Regions from separate parts of the Streptomyces sp. NPDC054770 genome, predicted to be linked through region 1. Evidence: riboswitches for the same ligand, from Rfam matches in the RefSeq annotation. Region 1 holds a riboswitch; each other region holds the start of a gene.
The links. Region 1 has a riboswitch for S-adenosylmethionine ahead of ACWGKQ_RS29510 (ABC transporter substrate-binding protein). Riboswitches for the same ligand answer to the same signal wherever they lie in the genome.

Region 1 (7,867 bases):
CAGCCCAGCCAGATCGCGAAGACCAGCTTCAGCAGCAGGCCCACGAAGAACACGGGCGTGGCGTAGGTCAGGATCGCGAACAGGCGCAGGACCACGTCGGGCGCCCGGTCGCGGTAGGCGGCCGCCACCATGCCCAGCGGGACGCCGATGACCAGGGCCACCAGGAGTGCGTAGCAGGCGAGTTCGACGGTCGCGGCGCCGTATGTGCCGAGGACACGCGTCACCGGCTGGTTGTCGGTGACCGTACGGCCGAAGTCGCCGGTGGCCAGCGAGCGCAGGTAGTCCAGGTACTGGGTGAGCAACGGCCGGTCGTAGCCCGCCTGGTGGAGCTTGGCCTGGAGCTGGTCCGGGGTGAGCCGGTCGCCGAAGGCGGCGCTGATCGGGTCGCCGGTCAGCCGCATCAGGAAGAAGACCAGACTGACCAGGATCAGCACGGTGGGGATGATGAGGAGGAAGCGGACCACCAGGTATCGGGCGAACCCGTACCCGGCGGCGCCGTCGGCCGGGGTGGCGACGGCGCCGGGGGTCTCCTGCGTCAGAGTGCTCACTTTTTCGAGAGTCCCGCCCAGCGGAACTGGTACCTCGCGTCCAGCTCGGCCGGCACCCCGCTGACGTCGCTGCGGGTGACGATGGCGGTGGACCCCTGGAGCAGCGGCAGCAGCGGCACCTGCGCGGCGGCCCTGTCCTGCGCCTGCTTCAGGAGCCCGGTCCGCTTCGTGGCGTCCGTCTCGGTCTCCTCCTTCTTGATCAGCGCACGCACGGCGGGGTCGTCGTAGCCGTTGGCGACCCAGCTGTTGGCCGAGTAGAAGGGCGAGAGGTAGTTGTCGGCGTCGAGGTAGTCGGCGTACCAGCCGAGCTGGTACAGCGGGTAGAGGTGCTTGACGCGGTCCTTGCCGTACTGGGTCCACTCGGTCGACTGGAGGTTCACCTTGAACAGCCCGGTGGCCTCCAACTGGGTCTTGACCAGCGCGTACTCGTCGGCCGAGGAAGACCCGTAGTGGTCGCTGTTGTACTGCAGGTTGAGCGTCACCGGGGTGCTCACCTTCGCCGCCTTCAGCCGGGCCGCCGCGGCGGCCTTGTCGGGGCCGCCCTTCTTGTCGCCGTAGAGCGACTTGAAGGAGGGGGTGGCGCCGGTCAGGCCGTCCGGGACGGAGCTGTAGAGCGGCTGGTAGGTGTTCTTGTAGACCTGCTGGGCGAGTTGGGACCGGTCGACGGAGTCCGCGACCGCCTGCCGGACGGCGAGGGCCTTCTTCGCGTCGGCGTTCTTCGTCCTGGTGCCGTAGGGCTGGGTGGCGAGGTCGAAGACGATGTAGCGGATGCCGTTGCCGGAGCCGGTGTGGACCTTGACGTCCTTCTGCTTGCCGAGGTCGTCCAGGTCGGCGGTGGTGAGCGTGCGGTAGACGGCGTCGATGGTGCCCTGCTGGACGTCGAGCTTCAGATTGCTTGCGTCCGTGTAGTACTTCAGCTGGATGTTCTCGGTCTTCGGCGCGCCCAGCTGCCCCTTGTACTCCGCGTTGGCGGTGAAGGACACCAGTGAGTTCTTGTCGTAGCTCTTGATGCCGTACGGCCCGTTCCACGGCTTGGCCGCGACGATCGCCTTGTCGTCGAGGATCTTGTCCGCGGGGAACACCTGCTCGTCCACGATGTAGCCGGCGGCCGTGGACAGCACCTGCGGGAACAGCGTGTCGTCGGCCGACTTGAGGGTGAAGACGACCGTGGTCGGGTCCGGGGCGGCGACCGAGGCGAGGTTGTACAGCAGCGACGACGGGCCGTTCTCGTCGGCGATCTTCAGGTCCCGGTCGAAGCTGAACTTGACGTCCGAGGAGGTCAGTTCATGCCCGTTGGCGAACTTCAGGCCCTTCTTCAGCGTGACCGTGTACTCCTTGGGCCCGGTCGGCCTGATCCCGGTGGCCAGGTCGGGGGAGACGTCCGCGGAGCCGTTCTGCTGGTTGAGCAGGGTCGCGTAGACCTCGCTCTCGATGGTGCCGGAGCCCGCGTCCCACGCCCCGGCCGGGTCGAGGCTGGCGACCTGGTCGGTGGTACCGACGGTGATCGCCGAGCCGGAGCTCGCGGTGCTTCCGTCCTTGCTGCTGGTGCAGGCGGTCAGCGCGACCAGGAACGCCGTGCCGAGGGATATCGCGCCGAGGCCGGGGCGAAGGGGTCTGGACGGCGTCGGACCGGTGTGGAATGCCATCAGGAGTCTCTACTTCCGCATCAGGGGTGCGTGAGGCAGCCGTGGCGCGAGGCTGCGCCATGGCGTGCGAGGGTCACGTGAGAAACAGGGGGGAGCGGGTCACACGGACGAGCGGCAGATGTGCCGACCCGGGGAGGGCGGGATCAGCCCTGACACAGACAGCTGGACACCAGCAGCAGGTCGACATGGAGCCGGGAACACAGCATCAGGGCCTTGGCCATGCCGTCCTCCCGGGTTCTGGCCCGCCTCGGGGCCGATGTGAGCGCACTTGCAGAAAGAAGAGATCCGCCGAGCCGTCACCTGGGGCACCCCGCTGCGTCGAGGGTTGCCGTCCGGCCAGCCAGGGCTTGATCACCGGAACTCGTAGCTCGCGCTCACCGTAGATCGGCTGTTCTCCCGGCGTCAACATGCCCAGGGGCACACGGAGGTGACTTTATGTCAGTGATGTTTCGTCCAGCGGGGGTCACGCGCCGCCTCTGCCTTCTCGACGGTGTTCTTCCGCCCCATTGTGTTGAGCCTTGCACCCCCTTACTGTTCGACTTTGCCCGAGTCTGTTTGGTGTTGATTGCTCAGTCGGTCTGGAGGCCGCGGTGCGGAGTGATCGGATCGGTTCAGAGGCTGCGAGACCCGGTGGCGGCCGGTGGTGGCGGCCCGTTCTCGCGGCGGCGGCGACCATCGCCCTGGCCGCGGGCGTGATCGCGCCGGCCGCGGCGCAGGACATCGGCACGCAGGCGTCCGCCGCCGCGGCCACCGCCGCCCCGCAGACGCACACGGTGAGTCTGGACGGCTACTCGTTCCTCGTCGACGGCAAACGCACCTACCTGTGGTCCGGCGAGTTCCACTACTTCCGGCTGCCGAGCCAGGACCTGTGGCGCGACATCTTCCAGAAGATGAAGGCCGCAGGATTCAACTCCACCTCGCTGTACTTCGACTGGGGATACCACTCGCCGAAACCCGGTGTGTACGACTTCACCGGGGTGCGGGACGTCGACAAGCTCCTCGACATGGCCCAGGAGGCCGGGCTCTACGTCATCGCCCGCCCGGCGCCGTACATCAACGCGGAGGTCGACAGCGGCGGCCTGCCCGGCTGGCTGACCACCAAGGCCGGCAACAACCGCAGCGACGACCCGCGGTTCCTGAAGTACGCGGACGAGTGGCTGACGCAGATCGATCGGATCATCGCCCGCCACCAACTGACCAACGGCACCGGGTCGGTCATCGCCTACCAGGTCGAGAACGAGTACTACAACGGCTCGGCCGCCGGCCGCTCCTACATGCAGCACCTGGAGGACAAGGCCCGCGCCGACGGCATCACGGTCCCGCTGACCGGCAACAACAACGGCACCTTCAACTCCGGCACCGGCGCCCTCGACGTCGACGGCCCGGACTCCTACCCGCAGGGCTTCAACTGCTCGAACCCCTCGAAGTGGAACGGCGTCCCCGACATCAGCTACGACCACCCGGCCGGAAAACCGCTGTACTCACCGGAGTTCCAGGGCGGCGCCTTCGATCCCTGGGGCGGACCGGGCTACGACAAGTGCGCCCAGCTGATCAACGACCAGTTCGCCGACGTCTTCTACAAACAGAACATCGCCGTCGGCACCACCGCGCAGAGCTTCTACATGACGTACGGCGGCACCAACTGGGGCTGGCTGGGCATGCCGGAGAACTACACGTCGTACGACTACGGGGCCGCGATCCGGGAGACCCGCCAGCTCGACCCGAAGTACTACGAGGACAAGCTGATCGGGTACTTCACCCAGTCCGTCGCCCCGCTGACCAAGACCGAGGCGATCAGGGCCACCCCGCCGGACGACTCCGCGGTCGTCGACACCGCCCGGATGAACCCCGACACCAGGACCCAGTTCCACGTCCTGCGGCACGGCAACTCCACGTCCACCGCGGTCGACAGGACACACATCGCCCTGGACTTCAACGCCCAGCCGGCCGCGGACACCACCTACACCTGGGACGACCCCGACTCCGCGCTGCAGTACACCGGTTCGTGGTCGCACGTGGCCAACACCAGCTATACCGGCGGCGACTACAAGCACACCGAGTCGTTCTCGAAAACGGCCGGTGACTCGCTCACCGTCCCCTTCGACGGCACCGCGATCCGCTGGATCGGCTCCAAGACGGGCAACCACGGCTACGCCGACGTCTACCTCGACGGCACCAAGGAAGCCACGGTCGACGACTCCGGCAGCGAGAACCAGGCGGTGCTCTTCCAGAAGACCGGCCTGACACCGGGCGCGCACACCCTGAAGATCGTCGTCGACGGGAACCACGGTTCGGCCTCGACGGACAACTACGTGGCCGTCGACGCCATCGACGTACCGACCGGCGACTCGGCCTCGGAGCCGACCTACCCGGTCGTGCCCCAGCAGCCCGGCACCGCGATCACCCTCGACGGCCGCGACTCGCACGTGATCGTCGCCAACTACCGGCTCGGTGACACCCAGTTGCAGTACTCGACGTCGGAGATCATGACCAGCGCGACGATCGGGAACCGGGACGTCGCCGTCCTCTACGGCGACAAGGACAGCGACGGCGAAACCGTCCTGCGCTACACATCCGAGCCCACCGTGACCGCCACCGGCGGCGCGGTCACGACCACCTGGGACGCGGCCACCGGGGACCTGCGGCTGAACTACACCCACCAGGGCCTGATCCGCATCAGCATCAGCGGCGCCGGACAGCGCCCGCTCCTGCTGCTCGTCGGCGACAAGGCCACGGCGGAGACCTTCTGGCGCCAGGACACGGCCACCGGCCCGGTACTCGTCCGCGGCACCCACCTGCTGCGCACGGCCACCAGCCTGGACGGCGGCCACACCGTGGCACTCACCGGCGACAACGCCGACGACAAGAACGTCGAGGTGTTCACCTCCGCCGACCGCGTCACCTGGAACGGCAGAACGGTACGCACCCAGGCCACCGACACGGCGAGCCGCACCGGGACGATCCCGGTGGCCGCCCCGATCGACCTGCCGACGCTGACGAACTGGAAGCACGCCGACGAATCCCCCGAGTCGGCCGCCGGTTTCGACGACTCAAGCTGGCAGGTGGCCGACAAGACGACCACCAACAGTGTCTCCGGCACCAACTCCCTGCCGGTGCTCTACGCGGACGACTACGGCTTCCACACCGGCAACACCTGGTACCGCGGCCGCTTCCGCACCACCGGCAAGGAGACCGGCGTCCACCTGGTCTCGGACTCCGGCGGAGACGCGCAGGCGTTCTCGGCCTGGCTCAACGGCACCTTCCTGGGCAGCTCCACCACCGGCAGTGCCGACTTCACCTTCCCGTCCGGCGCGTTGAAGTCGTCGGGCGACAACGTCATCTCCGTGCTCACCGTGAACATGGGACACGAGGAGGACTACAACTCGACCAACGGCAACAAGACCGCACGCGGCCTGACCAGCGCCTCCCTCGTCGGAGCGCCGCTGTCCTCCGTGACCTGGCGGGTGCAGGGCGTACGAGGCGGCGAGGACCTCCAGGACACGGTGCGCGGCCCGCTCTCCACGGGCGGCCTGTACGGCGAGCGGGCCGGCTGGTCCCTGCCCGGCTACCCGGACAAGAGCTGGAACCAGGTGTCCCTGCCGACCACCGACACCCGCCCCGGCGTCTCCTGGTACCGCACCGACGCCGACCTGGACCTGCCGCACGGCCAGGACACCTCGATCGGGCTGACGTTCACCGACGACCCGTCCCGCAGGTACCGTGCCACGATCTTCGTGAACGGCTGGCAGGTCGGCAACTACGTCAACTACCTCGGCCCGCAGCACACCTTCCCCGTGCCCAACGGCATCCTCAACCCCAACGGCCACAACAGCATCGCCATCGCCGTGTGGAACCTGGACGGCAGCACCGGTGGACTCGGCAAGGTCTCCCTCACCGACTACGGCAGCTACGCCTCCTCCCTGCGCGTCGCACAGAACGACAGCCCCCGCTACGACCCCGTGAAGTACGCGATGCCGAAGCGCCCGGGAACGGACGTCACCCTGGCCGTGCCGGACACCGCGCAGCCCGCACAGGCCTTCACGGCCGAGGCCACGGTGCGGGTGCCGAAGGACCGGCCGTCCGCCACCCGCCTGACAGCCTCGCTCGCCGCCCCCGACGGCTGGAGCGCGACCGCCACGAGCCCCGCCACGGTCCCGCGCGTACGGCCGGGCGGCTCGGCCACCTTCACCTGGAAGGTCCAGCCGCCCGACGGCACCCTCCCTTCCGCCTCGGCACTCACCGCCACGGTGGACTACATACAGAGCGGACGGCACGCCACCGGAAGTGACGAGCGCATCGTCGGCGGGATCCCGCCGGCCCCGCCGGCCGGCGAGAGCGCGGTGAGCGACCTGCCGTTCCTGTCGTCCACCAACGGGTGGGGCCCGGTGGAGCGGGACACCAGCGTCGGCGAACAGGCGGCCGGGGACGGCCGTCCGATCACCATCGCGGGCGTCGGCTACGCCAAGGGCCTGGGCACCAACTCGGTCAGCGACGTCCAGCTCTACCTGGCCGGCAACTGCTCGCGGCTGACGGCGCAGGTCGGCGTCGACGACGAGACGAGCGGCGCGGGCACCGTGACGTTCTCCGTGATCGCCGACGGCAGGACCCTGGTGACCACACCGACGATCCGCGGCAAACAGGCCGCGGTTCCCATCGACGTCGACGTCAGCGCCACCCAGGTGCTCGACCTCAGAGTCGGCGACGCCGGCGACGGCAACGGCAACGACCACGGCGACTGGGGGACACCGACACTGACGTGCGGCTAGCCGGCGAGCGGAGCGACGACGGCACGAGGCCTCGCGCGGCGGCAGACCACGCCGTGCGAGGCGGGCCACTGCCCCCCTTCCGGTGGAACCCGGACGGCCCACTCCTGGTTATTGGGGGGTTTTCCCCAGTGAAGGCGGGAGAGCGGCTGCGTAGGATCGCGATGACTGATCAGGCGATTCAACTCGCTTCACACGGGGGGACTTTCATGCGACGCCCACAGACGCGCGTCCTTACAGTTGTGGCTCTGGCTGCTCTCACGGTCAGCGGGCTGTCCGCGTGCTCGGTGCTCAGCCAGAAGACCTTCGAGGACGACGCCAAGGTGTCCCGGAGAATCACCTCGATCCGTCTCGACAACAGGAACGGAGATGTGAAGGTGGACGCTTCGGCCGACGCCTCCACGATCTCCGTGCACCGCAAGGTCAACTACCGCGGTGACAAGCCGAGTGGCACGTCCTTCCACGTCAGGGACGGCGTCCTGGTGCTGTCCGGCTGCGGCGAGCACTGCGGCGTCGACTACACCGTCAAGGTGCCTGCCGGGCTTGCGGTGACGGGAGGCACGTCCAACGGCGGCCTCGCACTGACCGGTGTCGGCACCGTCGATGTACACACAAGCAACGGTGAGATCGCGGTGACCAACGCCACGGGCCCCGTGAAGCTACGCACGTCCAACGGGGACGTCGACGTCAAGGACGTCAGGGGCGGCGGCATCGACACACAGACATCGAACGGCGAGGTGACGATCCGGGCCGCCACACCCCAGAACATCAGAGTTCGCACGACCAGCGGCAACCTCACAGTCACCGCACCACCTGCCAAGTACCGGATCTCGGCGGACGACTCCCAGGGCGACAAGAACGTGGCGTTCAAGAACGACCCGTCAGGCACGTACCGCCTGGACCTGTCCAC
Region 2 (7,867 bases), on a different contig from region 1:
GATCTGGTTGACCCGGCCGGCGACCTGGTCGGACGAGCCGGCGCCGTCGACGATGGTGGTCTCGTCCTTGGTGATGACCACCTTGCGGGCCTTGCCCAGCAGGTCGAGGGTCGTGTTCTCGAGCTTGAGACCGACCTCCTCGGAGATGACCTCGCCGCCGGTGAGGATGGCGATGTCGTTCAGCATCGCCTTGCGGCGGTCGCCGAAGCCCGGGGCCTTGACCGCGACGGACTTGAAGGTGCCGCGGATCTTGTTGACGACCAGGGTCGACAGGGCCTCGCCCTCGACGTCCTCGGCGATGATCAGCAGCGGCTTGCCCGACTGCATGACCTTCTCCAGGAGCGGGAGCAGGTCCTTGACGGAGCCGATCTTCGAGTTGGCGATCAGGATGTACGGGTCGTCGAGGGACGCCTCCATACGCTCCATGTCGGTGGCGAAGTACGCCGAGATGTAGCCCTTGTCGAAGCGCATACCCTCGGTGAGCTCCAGCTCCAGACCGAAGGTCTGGGACTCCTCGACGGTGATGACGCCTTCCTTGCCGACCTTGTCCATGGCCTCGGCGATGAGCTCGCCGATCTGGGTGTCGGCGGCGGAGATGGAGGCCGTGGAGGCGATCTGCTCCTTGGTCTCGACGTCCTTCGCCTGCTCCAGGAGGGCACCGGAGACCGCCTCGACGGCCTTCTCGATACCGCGCTTGAGGGCCATCGGGTTGGCACCGGCGGCTACGTTGCGCAGGCCTTCCTTGACCAGGGCCTGGGCGAGCACGGTCGCGGTGGTCGTACCGTCACCGGCGACGTCGTCCGTCTTCTTGGCGACTTCCTTGACCAGCTCGGCGCCGATCTTCTCGTACGGGTCCTCCAGCTCGATCTCCTTGGCGATGGACACACCATCGTTGGTGATCGTGGGGGCGCCCCACTTCTTCTCAAGGACGACGTTGCGGCCCTTGGGGCCGAGGGTGACCTTGACGGCGTCGGCGAGCTGGTTCATACCGCGCTCAAGGCCGCGCCGCGCCTCCTCGTCGAACGCGATGATCTTGGCCATGTGAAGTGGTCCCTCCAGGACTGGGGGTGAGTCTTCAGGACCGCGCCCGCGCCCGCGACGGACGGCTCGCCGACCCGTGGGTTCCTTGCCCCACCCGGCCTGCGGGCCTCACCGACCCGGTCCTTCGTTGTCACTCTCACCTTCAGAGTGCTAACGCCAATGATTAGCACTCGCCCTAGGCGAGTGCAAGCGGCTCTCGAGGACTGGGGCCGAAGAGAGGGGCGGAGAGACGGGCGAAGAGGTGAATGAAGAGGGGCCGAAGAGGTGGCGAAGAGGTGCTCGGACATGCCGAAGGGCCCGTACCCCGGGAGGCACGAGCCCTTCGAAGAAGTACAGAAGAACGTCGCTGTCAGTCGGCGCGTGCTTCAGCCGGTCGCCAGCCGGACCATGTCCGCCTGCGGCCCCTTCTGGCCCTGCGAGATCTCGAAATCGACTCGCTGACCCTCCTCCAGGGTGCGGTACCCGTCCATCTGGATCGCGCTGTAGTGGACGAAAACATCCGCACCACCGTCGACCGCGATGAAGCCGTACCCCTTCTCCGCGTTGAACCACTTGACGGTGCCCTGAGCCATGCCTAACTCCCCTATTACTGGCCCTTGCACAGATCCACACTTCGCGGATCCGGGTCAGACCTCACCCCCCAATGGTTGGGGGCGTGCGCCGGAACGCGTCGACCGCGGCTGAATGTATCTGTCCAACTGCCCTCTGCAACAGGTCAATCGGACGAGAATTCTGGACGGGCGCGGTCCGGAATGTAGCGAGAATTCGGCCGAATTCAGGGCAAGTCGGGCTCTATAAAGGCCACAAAAGCCGCATTCAACCCGTGCACTTTGGCTACTTCTTGTCGGGCCTGCGGTATGAATTCGGGGCTTCCGACCTGGAGATCGGGACCGCGTTCCCCAACTCTACCGCGCTCAACCCCACAGAATTGCCCCCTCCACTTCTCTCACGGAGGGGGCAATCGGATGAACACTCGGTGATCGGCGTTACCGAAGGTAATGTTCGGTCATTCGATCAGCCTGTCATGCAGGTCAGCGGGTCGGCGGGTCAGCCGCCGGCGACGGCCGGGATGATGGAGACGCCGGCCCCGTCCGGGGTGACGGTCTCCAGGCCCTGCTCGAACCGCACGTCGTCGTCATTGACGTACACATTGACGAACCGGCGCAGCTTGCCCTGGTCGTCCAGGACGCGCGCGGAGATCCCGGTGTGCTTCTTCTCCAGGTCGGAGATGACCTCGCCGAGGGTGGCGCCTTCGGCGGTGACTTCGGCCTGGCCGCCGGTGTAGGTGCGCAGGATGGTGGGGATGCGAACGGTGACGCTCACGTTTTTACCTCCGGTCTGGGCAACGCCCTATTTCTCGGGGGACTCAGGCGAGCCCGGCTTCGCGGAAAGACTCCAGATTCGGGCGAATGGTCGCGGTGAGCCCGGTACCCGCGACGGCGTCCAGCGTCTTCAGTCCATCACCGGTGTTGAGTACAACGACCGTCTTCGCCGGATCAATCAACCCATTCTCAATGAGCTTCTTGGTGACTCCAACCGTCACCCCGCCGGCGGTTTCCGCGAAGATTCCCTCGGTCCGCGCGAGCAGCTTGATCGCGTCGACGACCTGCTCGTCGTTCACGTCCTCCACCGCGCCGCCGGTGCGCCGCGCGATGTCGAGGACGTACGGCCCGTCGGCCGGGTTGCCGATGGCGAGCGACTTGGCGATGGTGTTCGGCTTCTGCGGGCGGACCACGTCGTGGCCCTCCTTGTAGGCCACCGACACCGGCGAGCACCCCTCGGCCTGGGCACCGAAGATCTTGTACGGCTTGTCCTCGACAAGACCGAGCTTGATCAGCTCCTGCAGACCCTTGTCGATCTTCGTGAGCTGCGAGCCGGAGGCGATCGGGATCACCAGCTGGTCCGGGATCTGCCAGCCGAGCTGCTCGCAGATCTCGTACGCCAGGGTCTTGGAGCCCTCCGCGTAGTACGGCCGCAGGTTGACGTTGACGAAGCCCCAGCCCTCGCCGGCCGGGTCGCCGATCAGCTCGGAGCAGAAACGGTTCACGTCGTCGTAGTTGCCCTCGATGCCGACGAGCTCGCCGCCGTAGACCGCGGCCATGACGACCTTGCCCTGCTCCAGGTCGTGCGGGATGAACACGCAGGAGCGGAAGCCGGCCCGGGCGGCGGCGGCACCGACCGCGCCGGCCAGGTTGCCGGTGGAGGAGCAGGAGAGGGTGGTGAAGTCGAAGGCACGGGCGGCCTCGATGGCCTGGGCGACGACGCGATCCTTGAAGGAGTGCGTCGGGTTGCCGGAGTCGTCCTTCACGAAGAGCTTGCCGGCGTCGACGCCCAGCTCGCGCGCGAGGTTGTCGGCCTGGACGAGCTTGGTCCAGCCGGGGTTGATGTTCGGCTTGGTCGCCACGTCCGCGGGGACGGGCAGCAGCGGCGCGTAGCGCCAGATGTTCGCGGGACCCGCTTCGATCCGCTTGCGGAGCTCCTCGGTGTCGTAGGCCGAGAAGTCGTACGCGATCTCCAGCGGGCCGAAACACTCCTCGCAGGCGAACACCGGGCCGAGCGGCACCCGGTGACCGCACTCGCGGCAGCTCAGAGCGGTGGCGGGACCGAGGTCGACGGTGGATTCCGTGGTGCTTGCAACAGTCTGCACAGCCATGTGAGGCGAGGCCCTTTCTCCTCATCTTCCTCACGACGCATCTCGCCGTGAGACGGATTTGGCACCTTCCCTAGCCGGGAGCCTCGCGAGCGATCGACACTGATCGGCGATCTACGAGTAACCGACTGGAGGGTTGCCGGGGCTTCAACGGGCCGTTTCCCTCTGCCCCTCTGGATGAGCTGTATGCGGTTGTCAACGCCGGGTGACCCCAGGACATGCGATGGTCATCGGCGTTGTTCAAGACTGTAACCGAAGGCCAGGACAGTTGAGTGAGTCGTCCGAACCGCGAGATGGATCACACCTCGTCGTGTGACCGTGACAGTGAGGAGCCGCTGACCGTGCTGGAAGAAGTCGAGCGCTGGCTGGCCACCCGCTCCTGGTCCGTGACCGACCGTCCCCTGCACAAGGTGATGGCAGCCAAACGGTCCTCCGGGCAGACGGTCAGCGTCGTGCTGCCCGCGCTCAACGAGGAGGAGACCGTCGGCGACATCGTCGCGATCATCCGCCATGACCTCATGCAGCAGGTGCCGCTCGTCGACGAGATCGTGGTCGTCGACTCCGGCTCCACCGACCGCACCGCGGCCGTCGCCGCGGCGGCCAGCGCCCGCGTCGTGCACCGTGACGCGATCCTGCCCCGCATTCCCGCCGTCCCCGGCAAGGGCGAGGTCCTGTGGCGCTCGCTCCTGGTCACCTCCGGGGACATCGTCTGCTTCATCGACGCCGACCTGCGCGACTTCTCCTCCGACTTCGTCACCGGCATCGTCGGCCCGCTCCTCACCGATCCGGACGTGGACCTGGTCAAGGCGATGTACGACCGCCCGCTCGGCGGCGCCGCCGGACAGGGCGGCCGGGTCACCGAACTGATGGCCCGCCCGCTGCTGAACATGCACTGGCCGCAGCTGGCCGGTTTCGTCCAGCCGCTCGGCGGCGAGTACGCGGCCCGCCGCACCCTGCTCGAACAGCTTCCCTTCCCGGTCGGCTACGGCGTGGAGCTGGGCATGCTGGTCGACGCCCTGCACCTGGTGGGGCTCGACGCGCTGGCGCAGGTCGACGTGGGGGTCCGCAAACACCGCCACCAGGACGGCCAGGCCCTCGGCCGGATGTCCGCCGCGATCTACCGCACGGCCCAGCTGCGGCTGGCCCGCGGCCATCTGATCCGCCCCGCCCTCACCCAGTTCGAACGCGGCGAGGACGGCTTCGAGCCGCGCACGTACTCCGTGGACACGGAGGAACGGCCGCCGATGGCGGAGATCGCGGAGTACGCCGAACGCAAGGTGGCGTGAATCCGTGGCGTGAATCCGTGGCGTGAGTTCGTGGCGTGAGTTCGTCGTACGGCCGTATACGGCGGCGCGTCGGAGGTGGCCGTACGTTTGAGCGTTTCCGGGCCGGGCTAGGTTGTGGCGTATGGCTTCCACCGGCGGTGCCGAGGTGCTGGTCGCGTCCAATCGCGGACCGGTTTCGTACGAGCTGCGCGAGGGCGGTTCGCTGCGCGCCAGACGGGGCGGCGGCGGGCTGGTCTCCGGGCTGTCGGCGATCGGGCCGGACGCGGACGCGGTGTGGGTGTGCGCGGCGCTGAGCGACGGTGACCGGGAGGCGGTACGGCGGGCCGGGGGCGGCCGGCTGCCGGCCGAGGACAGCGGCGGGCAGCAGGTCCGGATGCTCGACATCGACGCGGACGTCTTCTCCGACGCGTACAACGGCATCGCGAACTCGGTCCTCTGGTTCGTCCACCACATGCTCTACCAGACCCCGCTGGAGCCCGTCTTCGACGCGGAGTTCCGGCGGCAGTGGGGGTCGTACCAGGCCTACAACCGGGCGTTCGCGGAGGCGCTGGCGCAGGAGGCGGCGGAGGGTGCGGTGGTGGTCATCCAGGACTACCACCTGGCACTGGCCCCCCGGATGCTCCGCCGCCTCCGCCCCGACCTGCGGATCGGCCACTTCTCCCACACCCCCTGGGCACCGCCGGACTACTTCCGGCTCCTCCCCGACGACATCGCGGCGGAGCTGCTGAGCGGGATCCTGGGCGCCGACCACGCGGGGTTCCTGACCCGGCGGTGGGCGGACGCGTTCGTCACCTGCTGTCATGCGGTGCTGGGCCCTGGGATCCCCTCCTCCGGGGAGACCCGGATCGGGGTGCACGGGCTGGGGGCCGACGCGGACTTCCTGCGGAAGCGTTCGCACGAGCCGGACGTGGACGAGCGGATGCGGGCGCTGCGCGAGGAGATCGGCGGCGAGGGGCGCAGGACCATCGTCCGGGTCGACCGGACGGAGCTGTCGAAGAACATCGTGCGGGGGCTGCTGGCGTACCGGCAGCTGCTCGACGACCACCCCGAGTGGCGGGAACGGGTGGTGCATGTCGCGTTCGCGTACCCGTCACGGCAGGACCTGTCCGTGTACCGCGACTACACGGCGGAAGTGCAGCGGGTCGCGGACGAGATCAACGCCGCCTACGGAACGGCGGGTTGGAGGCCGGTGGTGCTGCACGTCAAGGACGACTTCGCACGGTCGCTGGCGGCGTACCGGCTGGCCGACGTGGCACTGGTGAACCCGATCCGGGACGGCATGAACCTGGTCGCGAAAGAGATCCCCGTGGTGTCGGACGAGGGGTGCGTGCTGGTGCTGTCGCGGGAGGCGGGGGCGTACGAGGAGTTGGGCGAGGACGCGGTGGTGGTGAACCCGTACGACATCGGGGGGACGGCGGACGCTTTGCAGCGGGCGTTGGGCATGCCCGTGGAGGAGCGGGCGGAGCGATGCAAGAGGTTGGCCGAGGCGGCTACGGCGTTGCCGCCGGCGCGGTGGTTTCTTGAGCAGCTTGAGGCGTTGGGCGGGTAGTGATTCGGCTGCGCGGCGGTGGGGGCTGGTCGCGCCCACGCGGCGGAGCCGCAAATCGATGCAGCCCCGCGCCCCTAAGGGGCGCTACGGCTAAGGGGCGCTCAGAGCTGCCAGGCTTCTCAGTAGGCGTACTACTCCCTCCGGGCCGTCCGTCACCACGTCGGCGCGGTCTGCCAGCTCTGTCACCTCCGTGCTGCCGCTGCATACCAACAGGCCCGGGATGCCCTCCTCGCGGAGTTTTTCGACGGCGGTGAAGGCGGGGATGTCGCCGAGGTCGTCGCCGGCGTAGAGGATCGAGCCGGCGGAGATGTGGCGGGCGTACTCGCGCAGCGCCACGCCCTTGTCCATGCCCGGGGGGCGGAGTTCCAGGACCAGGCGGCCCGGTTCGACGATCAGGGCGTGCCGGGTGGCCAGGTCGGTCAGGGGGGTGCGGAGGGCTTCGAAGGTGGCCTGGGGGTCGGAGGCGCGGCGGGTGTGGACCGCGATGGCCCGGCCCTTCTCCTCGATCCAGGTGCCCTGGGAGGCTCCGGCGCGGTCGAGGAGGGCGGGGAGTTCGGCGCGGACGGCGGCGATGCCGGGGTGCGGGGGCGGTGCGGTGAGCTCGCCGGTCGCCGCGTCCCAGCGTTCGGCGCCGTAGTGGCCGAGGACGACGAGGTGTTCCAGGCCGGGCACGCCGTCGAAGCCGCCGTAGCGGACGGCCACCTCGGCCGGGCGGCCGGTGACCACGGCGACGGCGGCCACCTTCGGGGCGAGCGCGGCAAGCACCGGTACGGCGTCCGGGTGGGCCCGGGCCTGCTCGGGGTCGGCCACGATCGGCGCGAGGGTCCCGTCGAAGTCGAGACCGACGAGGGCCGACCGGGGCTCCGCGAGAAGCGCGGCGAGACCGTCACGACCGGCCGAGGTGCGCGGCGTCGGGAGGGGTTCCGTGATGTGGGTTCCCATGAGCCGACACTATCCGAGCAACGCCCCGCAAGCGGGCGCGCCCCGAAGGGGCGCGGGGCTGTGCCGATATGCGGCTCCGCCGCGTGGGCGCGACCAGCCCCCACCGGCCCGCAGGCCTCGGGACGATGCCTCAGCGTTCCGAGCGCCGCGCCTCCCGTACCCTGCGCAGCCTGTTCACCGTCACCGGGTCGTGGGCCAGGGCGCGCTCGTCGTCCAGCAGGGCGTTCAGGAGCTGGTAGTAGCGCACCGGAGCCAGGTCCAGTTCCTCGCGTATCGCGCGTTCCTTGGCGCCGGGGCTGGAGAAGCCCCGGCGTTCGAGGGCGAGGACGGCCTGCTCGCGCTCGCCCAGTTCGTGCCGGTCCATGCCGAGAACCGTAGCGCTCAGCCGCCCGCCGCCGT
Region 3 (7,867 bases), on a different contig from region 1:
CCGGCACCGGTGAGGGTAGGGGTGCGCGACGGGGACGGGGAGCGTTCGGCGGCGGGGGAGACGGGCGCGGCCTCGGGGGAGCCGCTGCCGTCCGTGCATGCCGCCGTGGCGAACAGGGTCCCCGCGGCCAGGGCCGTGGCGATAACACGCGCGGGTCGGGACGGACGGGTCATCGCGACTGCCTCCTCGGGAACGCGGTACGTCCCTCCACGCCACCACCGGCCACCGGCGCCGACCACCCGCGCGTGCCATTCGGGTGAGCGTCAGGATCCGGTCGCCGTGATCCGCACCCGCCGGCTGCCGCAGCGCGGGCACACCGCGTCCGTGAGCGGCGACGGTACGGCCCGGCCGGCCTCGTCGACGTACTCCAGGGTGCTCTGCAGGTCCGGATCGGCGACCGGGTCGGTGAAGAACACCGCCTGGAAGGTGGCCTCCCAGCCGTGCCCGCACCGCCCGCAGCGGAACGCGAAGGTCTCGGGCACCGCGCCGGGCACGGGCCCGGGACCCGGGGGCTCGGTCATCGGCTCCGGCTCCTGTCACTCGGCCCCCCGTCCCCCAGGGCACCGCCCCTTCCGTCCGGCGGCAAGTCGGGGCCTGGGCGTGGCTGGGGCCGGGCCGGGCCGGGGCCGGGCGTCCCAGGCGTGGACGCCCTCTTGACGCCGGGCGGAGGCGGATCGACACTCCAGAAGAGAATCCTAGTGAAAAGGTAGGGAAAGATGGGTCGCCTGCGCACGCTCACCGGCAGACAGCGCCGCGAGAGCCCCGCGCCCTGGGCCGGCCCCCTGCTCACCTCCCGCCGCCACCTCGACCTGCTGCGGATGTGCGGCGCCACCGGCCGCAGAGGCTGAGCGCCCATCCGTCAGGACTCACCAGAGCTCGCCGAGCACCCACCGACGAACGCTTCCGCCGCGCGTACGTCCGCGCGCCCGCCCGCCCCCGGGGAGACGCATGTCCATCACTCCACTCGCCGCCGTGCCGTCCGTCCGCACCGCCCCCGCCTTCCGTGGCCGCATCGGCCGGGACGCGCGCAGCGGTCACTACGCCGTGCCGCGCCGCTACCGGCTGCACCTGTCCACCGCGTGTCCGGACGGCCTCCGGATCGCCGTCGGCCACAGCCTGCTGGCCCTGGACGACTGTTGTCCGGTCACCTTCCTCCCCGCCGTCCCGGACTGTCCCGACGGCAGCCACCCGGCACTGCGCCCGCTGTACGAGGCCAGCGCCCACCACTACTCGGGACCGGCCCTCGCGCCGGTCTTCAGCGACGACTGGTCCGGCCGTATCGTCAGCACCCACAGCCGGGACATCCTGCGCGACCTGGACCGGCACTTCGGGGACGGCGTCGCCCGGCTCTACCCGTGCGGCGCCGAGGCCGAGATCGAGGCCGTCGAGCGGCTGTGCGCCGAGGACATCGAGCAGGCCGCCCAGCGGGCCGGCCGCGAGGGCGGCGACCCAAAGGCGCTGGCGGTGCTGCTCGCCGCCCTGGCCGACCTGGAACGCCGGCTGACCGGGGTGGAGTTCCTGGTCGGCGGTCAACTCACCGCCGCGGACATCGAGTTGTGGGTGACCCTGGTGCAACTCGACACCGTGCACCGCAACCACCTGGACGCCACCGCCGTGCACGCCATCGCCGGCCACCCGGTGCTGTGGGCCTACGCCCGGCGGCTGGCGGCCCACCCGGCCTTCGGTGCCCACCTCGACCTCGACGGCATCGCCCGCCGTCACCACGGCCGTTGCCAGGGCCTGGAAGCCGCCGGCGCGGCCGTCCAGATCCTGGACTGGGCGGGCCACGCAGCGGACGCTCCCGGCGTTCCGCGCAGGTGAGAGCGGCCCGAACCGTCCCGCCAGTCGGACAGGCGTTGACATTCGTTCGGGCAACTGCGTTACTTACGGACCAGAACGGTCAAGAGCGTCAGCGTCAAGCCCTGGCTTGCTGACCGGCAACCCTCGCATCGCGGTGGGGTGCCCCAGGTGACGACCGGACCGACGACGTTTCGGCAAGCGACGATTCGGTAAGCGCGAGGCCCCCGGGGCCGGCTCGACAGTGACAGGTGACGGACATGTACGCAGCTTCCAGGACGGCCCAGCGCCGCGCCGTGGGCTGCGTACGCCCGTACCCGAGCCCGCTCGTCGCCGACCGCGCCGTCGATCTGCTCCGTGTCAACAGCGCCCTGTGTAGCGCGTGTACCGCACCGGGCTGTGCCCGCTGTCGGGTCTGACCAGGCCTTTCCGCCGATCTCCCGCAGCTTCGCACCCCAGCGTCCCCGTCGAAACACCGGCCGCCCGGTGTGCCGCCGTCCGCCCAGCCCCGTGTCCCGCGCGCCCCCGCGCACCGTGCCGTGCCCGAACACGGTACGGTGCGCGGCCCCCGCCGTGGGACACGTGGGTGTCCGACTCCGCCGGAGCCCGCCATGAGTGAACCCCCAGGCGCCACGATCGCCCCCGAGGCACCCCCCGCCGCCGACGAACCGTCAAGACCCCTCGCCGCACAGCGAGTTCTGCCACTGCGCAGGCCGGGACGGTGGATCGCCACCGCCGTCGTCCTGGTCCTGGCCGTCCAGTTCGTGCACGGACTGGTGTCCAACCCCTTCTACCAGTGGGACCGCTTCGGCTACTGGTTCCTGCGGCCGACCATCCTCGACGGGCTGGTCATCACCCTCGAAGTCGCCGCCTACAGCGCGGTGTTGGGCCTCCTCGGCGGCATCCTGCTCGCCCTGGCCCGGCTCTCCAAGAGCCCGGTGCTGCGCGCGGTCAGCTGGACCTACGTATGGGCGCTGCGCTCCATCCCGCTCATCGTGGTCTTGCTGTTCCTCTACAACTTCAGCGCCCTGTACAAGACGTTGAGCATCGGCGTCCCCTTCGGACCGGCCTTCTTCTCCTTCGACGAGTCGAAGCTCGCCACCGACATGGTGGTCGCCGTCATCGGCCTCAGCCTCAACGAGGCCGCCTACGCGGCCGAGGTGGTCCGCGGCGGCATCCTCTCCGTGGACCAGGGCCAGCACGAGGCGGCCGCCGCGCTCGGCCTGCCCAAGGGCTACCAGTTCCGCCGGATCGTGTTCCCGCAGGCGCTGCGGTCGATCACCCCGAACTACGTCAACCAGCTCATCGGCCTGATCAAGAGCACCTCGCTGGTCTTCTACGTCTCGCTGCTCGACCTCTTCGGCACCGCGCAGACCATGGGCTCCACCTACCCGGGCGACATCGTGCCGCTGCTCCTGGTGGTCACCGTCTGGTACCTGATCCTGACCAGCGTCGTCTCCGTGATCCAGTTCTACGTCGAGCGGTACTACGCCCGCGGCGCCACCCGCACGCTGCCGCCGACGCCCCTCCAGAAGCTGCGCACCGGCCTCACCGACCTGCGCGCCCGCATCCGCCGGGAGACCGCCGTATGAGCAGCACCGACACTCTGGAGACGGCCCCCGCCGCCCTGGAGATCCACGACGTCCACAAGTGGTACGGCGCCCACCGCGTCCTGGACGGCATCGACCTGACCATCCGTCCCGGCGAGGTCACCGTCATCCTGGGCCCGTCCGGCTCCGGCAAGTCCACCCTGCTGCGGGTCGTCAACCACCTGGAGAAGCCCGAGATCGGCCACGTCAGCGTCAACGGCGAGCCGATCGGCGTGAAGCGGCAGGGCGACCGGCTGAAGGAGCTGAGCGAGCGCGCCATCCTGGCCCAGCGCAGCCGGATCGGCTTCGTCTTCCAGAACTTCAACCTCTTCCCGCACCTGACCGTGCTGGACAACGTGGCCGCCGCCCCGGTCGCCACCGGAAAGCTCACCAAGCCCGAGGCCCAGGCCCTGGCCAAGGAACTCCTGGAACGGGTCGGCCTCGGCGAGCGCGTCGGCGCCTACCCCCGGCAGCTCTCCGGCGGCCAGCAGCAGCGCGTCGCCATCGCCCGCGCCCTCGCCCTGCGCCCCGGCGTGATCCTCTTCGACGAGCCCACCTCCGCCCTGGACCCCGAACTCGTCGGTGAGGTCCTCGCCGTCATCAAGGACCTGGCGACCAGCGGCACCACCCTCGTCATCGTCACCCACGAGATCGGCTTCGCCCGCGAGATCGCCGACCGGGTCGTCTTCATCGACGGCGGCAGGATCGTCGAGCAGGGCCCGCCCTCCGAGGTCCTCGACAAGCCGCAGCACGAGCGGACCAGGGACTTCCTCAGCAAGGTCCTCTGAACCGCCGCACCCCCGGACTTCCCCCCACGCAGAACCCCCACGCAGAACCCCCACGCCCAACCTCCGCACACCTCTTCCAGCGACAAGGAACGGCCATGCCCACCCACCTCACCCGACGCAGCCTGATCAGAGGCATCTCCGCGGCGACCGTCGTCGCCTCCCTCGCCGCCGGGCTCGCCGCCTGCGGGGGCGACAGCGACGCGGCCACCACATCCGGCAGCGCCGCCTCCGGCACGGTCACCGTGGGAGCACTCTCCAACGGCGCCGCCAAGGAGACGACGCTCAAGGTCTCCGAAGTGAAGTCGATCAGCGCCGAGCTGCCCAAGGCGATAGCGAAGAGCGGCAAGCTGGAGATCGGCGTCGGCTTCCTGCCCGCCGGTTCCCCGCCGCTCGGCTACGTCGGCTCGGACCAGAAGACCCTCACCGGTTCCGAGGCCGACATCAGCCGCCTGGTCGCCGCCGTCCTCGGTCTCCAGCCGGAGCTGAAGAACTCGACCTGGGAGAACCTCTTCATCGGTCTGGACAGCGGCAAGGTCCAGGTCGCCTTCTCCAACGTCACCGACACCGAGGAGCGCAAGCAGAAGTACGAGTTCGCCTCCTACCGGGAGGACAACCTCGGCTTCGCGGTGGCGGCGGACGACAAGTGGAACTTCGACGGCAACTACGAGAACCTCGCCGGCAAGACCGTCGCCGTGGGCGCCGGCACCAACCAGGAGCGGATCCTCCTGGAGTGGAAGAAGAAGCTGGCCGCCGAGGGCAAGAAGCCGCTCACCGTCAAGTACTTCCAGGACAACAACAGCACCTATCTCGCGCTGGCCGCCGGGAAGATCGACGCCTACCTCGCCCCGAACCCCTCGGTCGCCTACCAGGTCTCCCAGACGAAGGGCACGGGCAAGGCGGTCCGGAACGCGGGCACCTACTCCGGAGCCGGAGCGTCCCTCCAGGGCCTGATCGCGGCGACCGCCAAGAAGGACAGCGGCCTGGCCAAGCCGCTCGCCGACGCGATCAACTACCTGATCAAGAACGGGCAGTACGCCAAGTGGCTGGCCGCCTGGAACCTCTCCAACGAGGCCGTCGCCAAGTCCGAGGTCAACCCGCCCGGACTGCCGCTCTCCGACTCCTGATCATCCGTAAGACAGCAACCCCGCAGGTTGAGGAAGGACTCCGCCTCCGTGACTCTCCAGACCGGCCTTCGCGGAGGCGGAGCCCCTCTCGCTCCCCGCACGTCCCCGCTCGACAACGCCGTCTGGTCGGCCCTCGCCGGCCCGCACGCCCACCTCGCGGAACGGGTCGGCCGGGCGGCCCGCTACCCCGACGACGTCTACGCCTACGCCGCCCTCGCCGACCCCACCGACCCGGCCGCCTGGGCCGACCTGTACACGCTCGTCGGCCCGGGAGCGATCGTGAAGATCAAACCGGTCGAGGCGGCACCGCCCGGCTGGGAGGTGGTCGGCGGCGGAACGGGTGTCCAGTTCGTGGACACGGCACTCCGGGCCGAGCCAGCCCCCGAGGCCGTCCGGCTCGGACCGGACGACGTGCCCGAGATCCTGGACCTGGTAGCCCGGACCGAGCCCGGCCCGTTCCGCACCCGGACCGTCGAGATGGGCGCCTATCTCGGCATCCGGCACCACGGCCGCCTGATCGCCATGGCGGGGGAGCGGCTGCGGCTGCCCGGCTGGACGGAGATCAGCGCCGTCTGCACCGACCCCGAGCACCAGGGCCGGGGACTGGCCACCCGGCTGGTCCGCGCGGTCGCCGCCGGTATCCGCGAGCGCGGCGACACGCCGTTCCTGCACGCGGCCCCCGGCAACGCGAACGCGATCCGGCTGTACGAGTCGATCGGCTTCACCGAGCGGCTCCGTACCCGCACCCTGCTGGTGCGCAGCCCGGGAACAACCACGGAAACCGGTCTGTTGTGACTCACGACGAGATGTACGCGGAGCCGGCCGGGAGGAGCGGGACATGACACGTGTGCCCAGCCCCAGCCGCCGTACCGTCCTGCACTCCCGGCCGCACATCGACCTCCAGCGCGTGGCCGGCGCGCTCTGTTGTTCCTGACCAGTTGTCCCCGCTGCGCCCTTCCCTTCGGCGCGCCCTCGTACGGACCTTCAGGAAGGCACCACTGTGTCCTCATCTCCCGACTCCCACCTGCACCTCGCCGTCGCCCTGGACGGCACCGGCTGGCACCCCGCCTCCTGGCGCGAGCCGGTCGCCCGGCCGCACGACCTGTTCAGCGCCGGCTACTGGGCGGACCTGGTCGCCGAGGCCGAGCGCGGTCTCATCGACTTCGTCACCATCGAGGACGGCCTCGGCCTGCAGTCCTCGCACTACGGTGAGCCGGACGAGCGCACCGACCAGGTCCGCGGCCGCCTGGACGCCGTCCTGATCGCGGCCCGGATCGCGCCCCTGTCCAGCCACATCGGCCTGGTGCCGACGGTGATCGCCACCCACACCGAGCCGTTCCACATCTCCAAGGCGATCGCCACCCTGGACTACGTCAGCACCGGCCGCGCCGGGCTGCGGGTGCAGATCTCCGCCCGCCCGCACGAGGCGGACCACTTCGGCAGGCGCGCCTTCCCGCCGGTCGACCTGGCGGCACTGCGCACCCCGGCCGGGCAGCAGCGGCTCACCGAGCACTTCGACGAGGCCGCCGACTACGTCGAGGTGGTGCGCCGGCTCTGGGACAGCTGGGAGGACGACGCCGAGATCCGGGACGCCGCCACGGGCCGTTTCATCGACCGCGACAAGCTGCACTACATCGGCTTCGAGGGCCGGCAGTTCAGCGTCAAGGGCCCCTCCATCACCCCGCGCCCGCCGCAGGGCCAGCCGCTCGTCACCGCCCTCGGCCACCAGACCGTCCCCTACCGGCTGATCGCCCGCCAGGCCGACGTCGGCTACGTCACCCCGCAGGACGGCGCCGACGCCCGCGCGATCGTCGCCGAGATCCGCGCCGAACAGGAGGCCGCCGGACGGGCCGGGGACACCGTGCACGTCTTCGGCGACCTCGTGGTCCTCCTGGACGACGACCCGGCCACGGCCGCCGCCCGCAAGGACCGCCTCGACGCCCTCGACGGCGGCGCGTACACCGGCGACGCCCGGATCTTCACCGGGACGGCCGCTCAACTCGCCGACCTCCTTGAGGAGTTCGCCGCCGAAGGCCTCTCCGGCTTCCGGCTGCGGCCCGCCGTGCTCGGCCACGACCTGCCGCGCATCACCGCGGACCTGGTCCCCGAACTCCAGCGCCGCGGCCGCTTCCGCACCGCCTACGAGGCGGACACCCTGCGCGGCCTGCTCGGGCTCGCCCGCCCCGCCAACCGCTACGCCGTCGCTGCCACCGCCTGAGCCGGAAGGACCGCACTCCCATGAGCAAGCCGCTGAAGCAGATCCATCTGGCCGCACACTTCCCGGGCGTCAACAACACCACCGTGTGGAGCGACCCGGCCGCCGGCAGCCACATCGAGTTCAGCTCCTTCGCCCACTTCGCGAAGACCGCCGAACGCGCCAAGTTCGACTTCCTGTTCCTCGCCGAGGGCCTCAGGCTGCGCGAACAGGGCGGCAAGATATACGACTTGGACGTCGTCGGCCGCCCCGACACCTTCACCGTGCTGGCCGCGCTGGCCGCCGTCACCGAACACCTCGGACTGACCGGCACCATCAACTCCACCTTCAACGAGCCCTACGAGGTGGCCCGCC

Region 2: linked by a shared signal. The riboswitch ahead of thrC (threonine synthase) and the one ahead of ACWGKQ_RS29510 (ABC transporter substrate-binding protein) in region 1 are both predicted to bind S-adenosylmethionine.
Region 3: linked by a shared signal. The riboswitch ahead of ACWGKQ_RS49035 (amino acid ABC transporter permease) and the one ahead of ACWGKQ_RS29510 (ABC transporter substrate-binding protein) in region 1 are both predicted to bind S-adenosylmethionine.

The regions. Positions count from the first base shown of each region.
Region 1 is NZ_JBSHBL010000039.1:4,754-12,620, reverse strand. It holds gene ACWGKQ_RS29515 (ABC transporter permease) at 1-548, opposite strand, end outside; gene ACWGKQ_RS29510 (ABC transporter substrate-binding protein) at 545-2,194, opposite strand; SAM riboswitch class IV at 2,454-2,563, opposite strand; gene ACWGKQ_RS29505 (beta-galactosidase) at 2,785-6,960, shown strand; gene ACWGKQ_RS29500 (DUF4097 family beta strand repeat-containing protein) at 7,200-7,867, shown strand, end outside.
Region 2 is NZ_JBSHBL010000005.1:118,838-126,704, forward strand. It holds gene groL (chaperonin GroEL) at 1-1,041, opposite strand, end outside; gene ACWGKQ_RS07150 (cold-shock protein) at 1,407-1,613, opposite strand; gene ACWGKQ_RS07155 (ubiquitin-like small modifier protein 1) at 2,089-2,364, opposite strand; gene thrC (threonine synthase) at 2,408-3,694, opposite strand; SAM riboswitch class I at 3,713-3,875, opposite strand; gene ACWGKQ_RS07165 (glucosyl-3-phosphoglycerate synthase) at 4,033-4,977, shown strand; gene ACWGKQ_RS07170 (alpha,alpha-trehalose-phosphate synthase (UDP-forming)) at 5,099-6,526, shown strand; gene otsB (trehalose-phosphatase) at 6,617-7,468, opposite strand; gene ACWGKQ_RS07180 (DUF3263 domain-containing protein) at 7,599-7,832, opposite strand; gene ACWGKQ_RS07185 (extracellular solute-binding protein) at 7,850-7,867, opposite strand, start outside.
Region 3 is NZ_JBSHBL010000123.1:12,618-20,484, reverse strand. It holds gene ACWGKQ_RS49055 (hypothetical protein) at 1-173, opposite strand, end outside; gene ACWGKQ_RS49050 (hypothetical protein) at 264-521, opposite strand; gene ACWGKQ_RS49045 (hypothetical protein) at 717-848, shown strand; gene ACWGKQ_RS49040 (glutathione S-transferase C-terminal domain-containing protein) at 949-1,821, shown strand; SAM riboswitch class IV at 1,899-2,022, shown strand; gene ACWGKQ_RS49035 (amino acid ABC transporter permease) at 2,409-3,389, shown strand; gene ACWGKQ_RS49030 (amino acid ABC transporter ATP-binding protein) at 3,386-4,174, shown strand; gene ACWGKQ_RS49025 (transporter substrate-binding domain-containing protein) at 4,270-5,298, shown strand; gene ACWGKQ_RS49020 (GNAT family N-acetyltransferase) at 5,347-6,093, shown strand; gene ACWGKQ_RS49015 (putative leader peptide) at 6,137-6,232, shown strand; gene ACWGKQ_RS49010 (LLM class flavin-dependent oxidoreductase) at 6,299-7,516, shown strand; gene ACWGKQ_RS49005 (NtaA/DmoA family FMN-dependent monooxygenase) at 7,537-7,867, shown strand, end outside.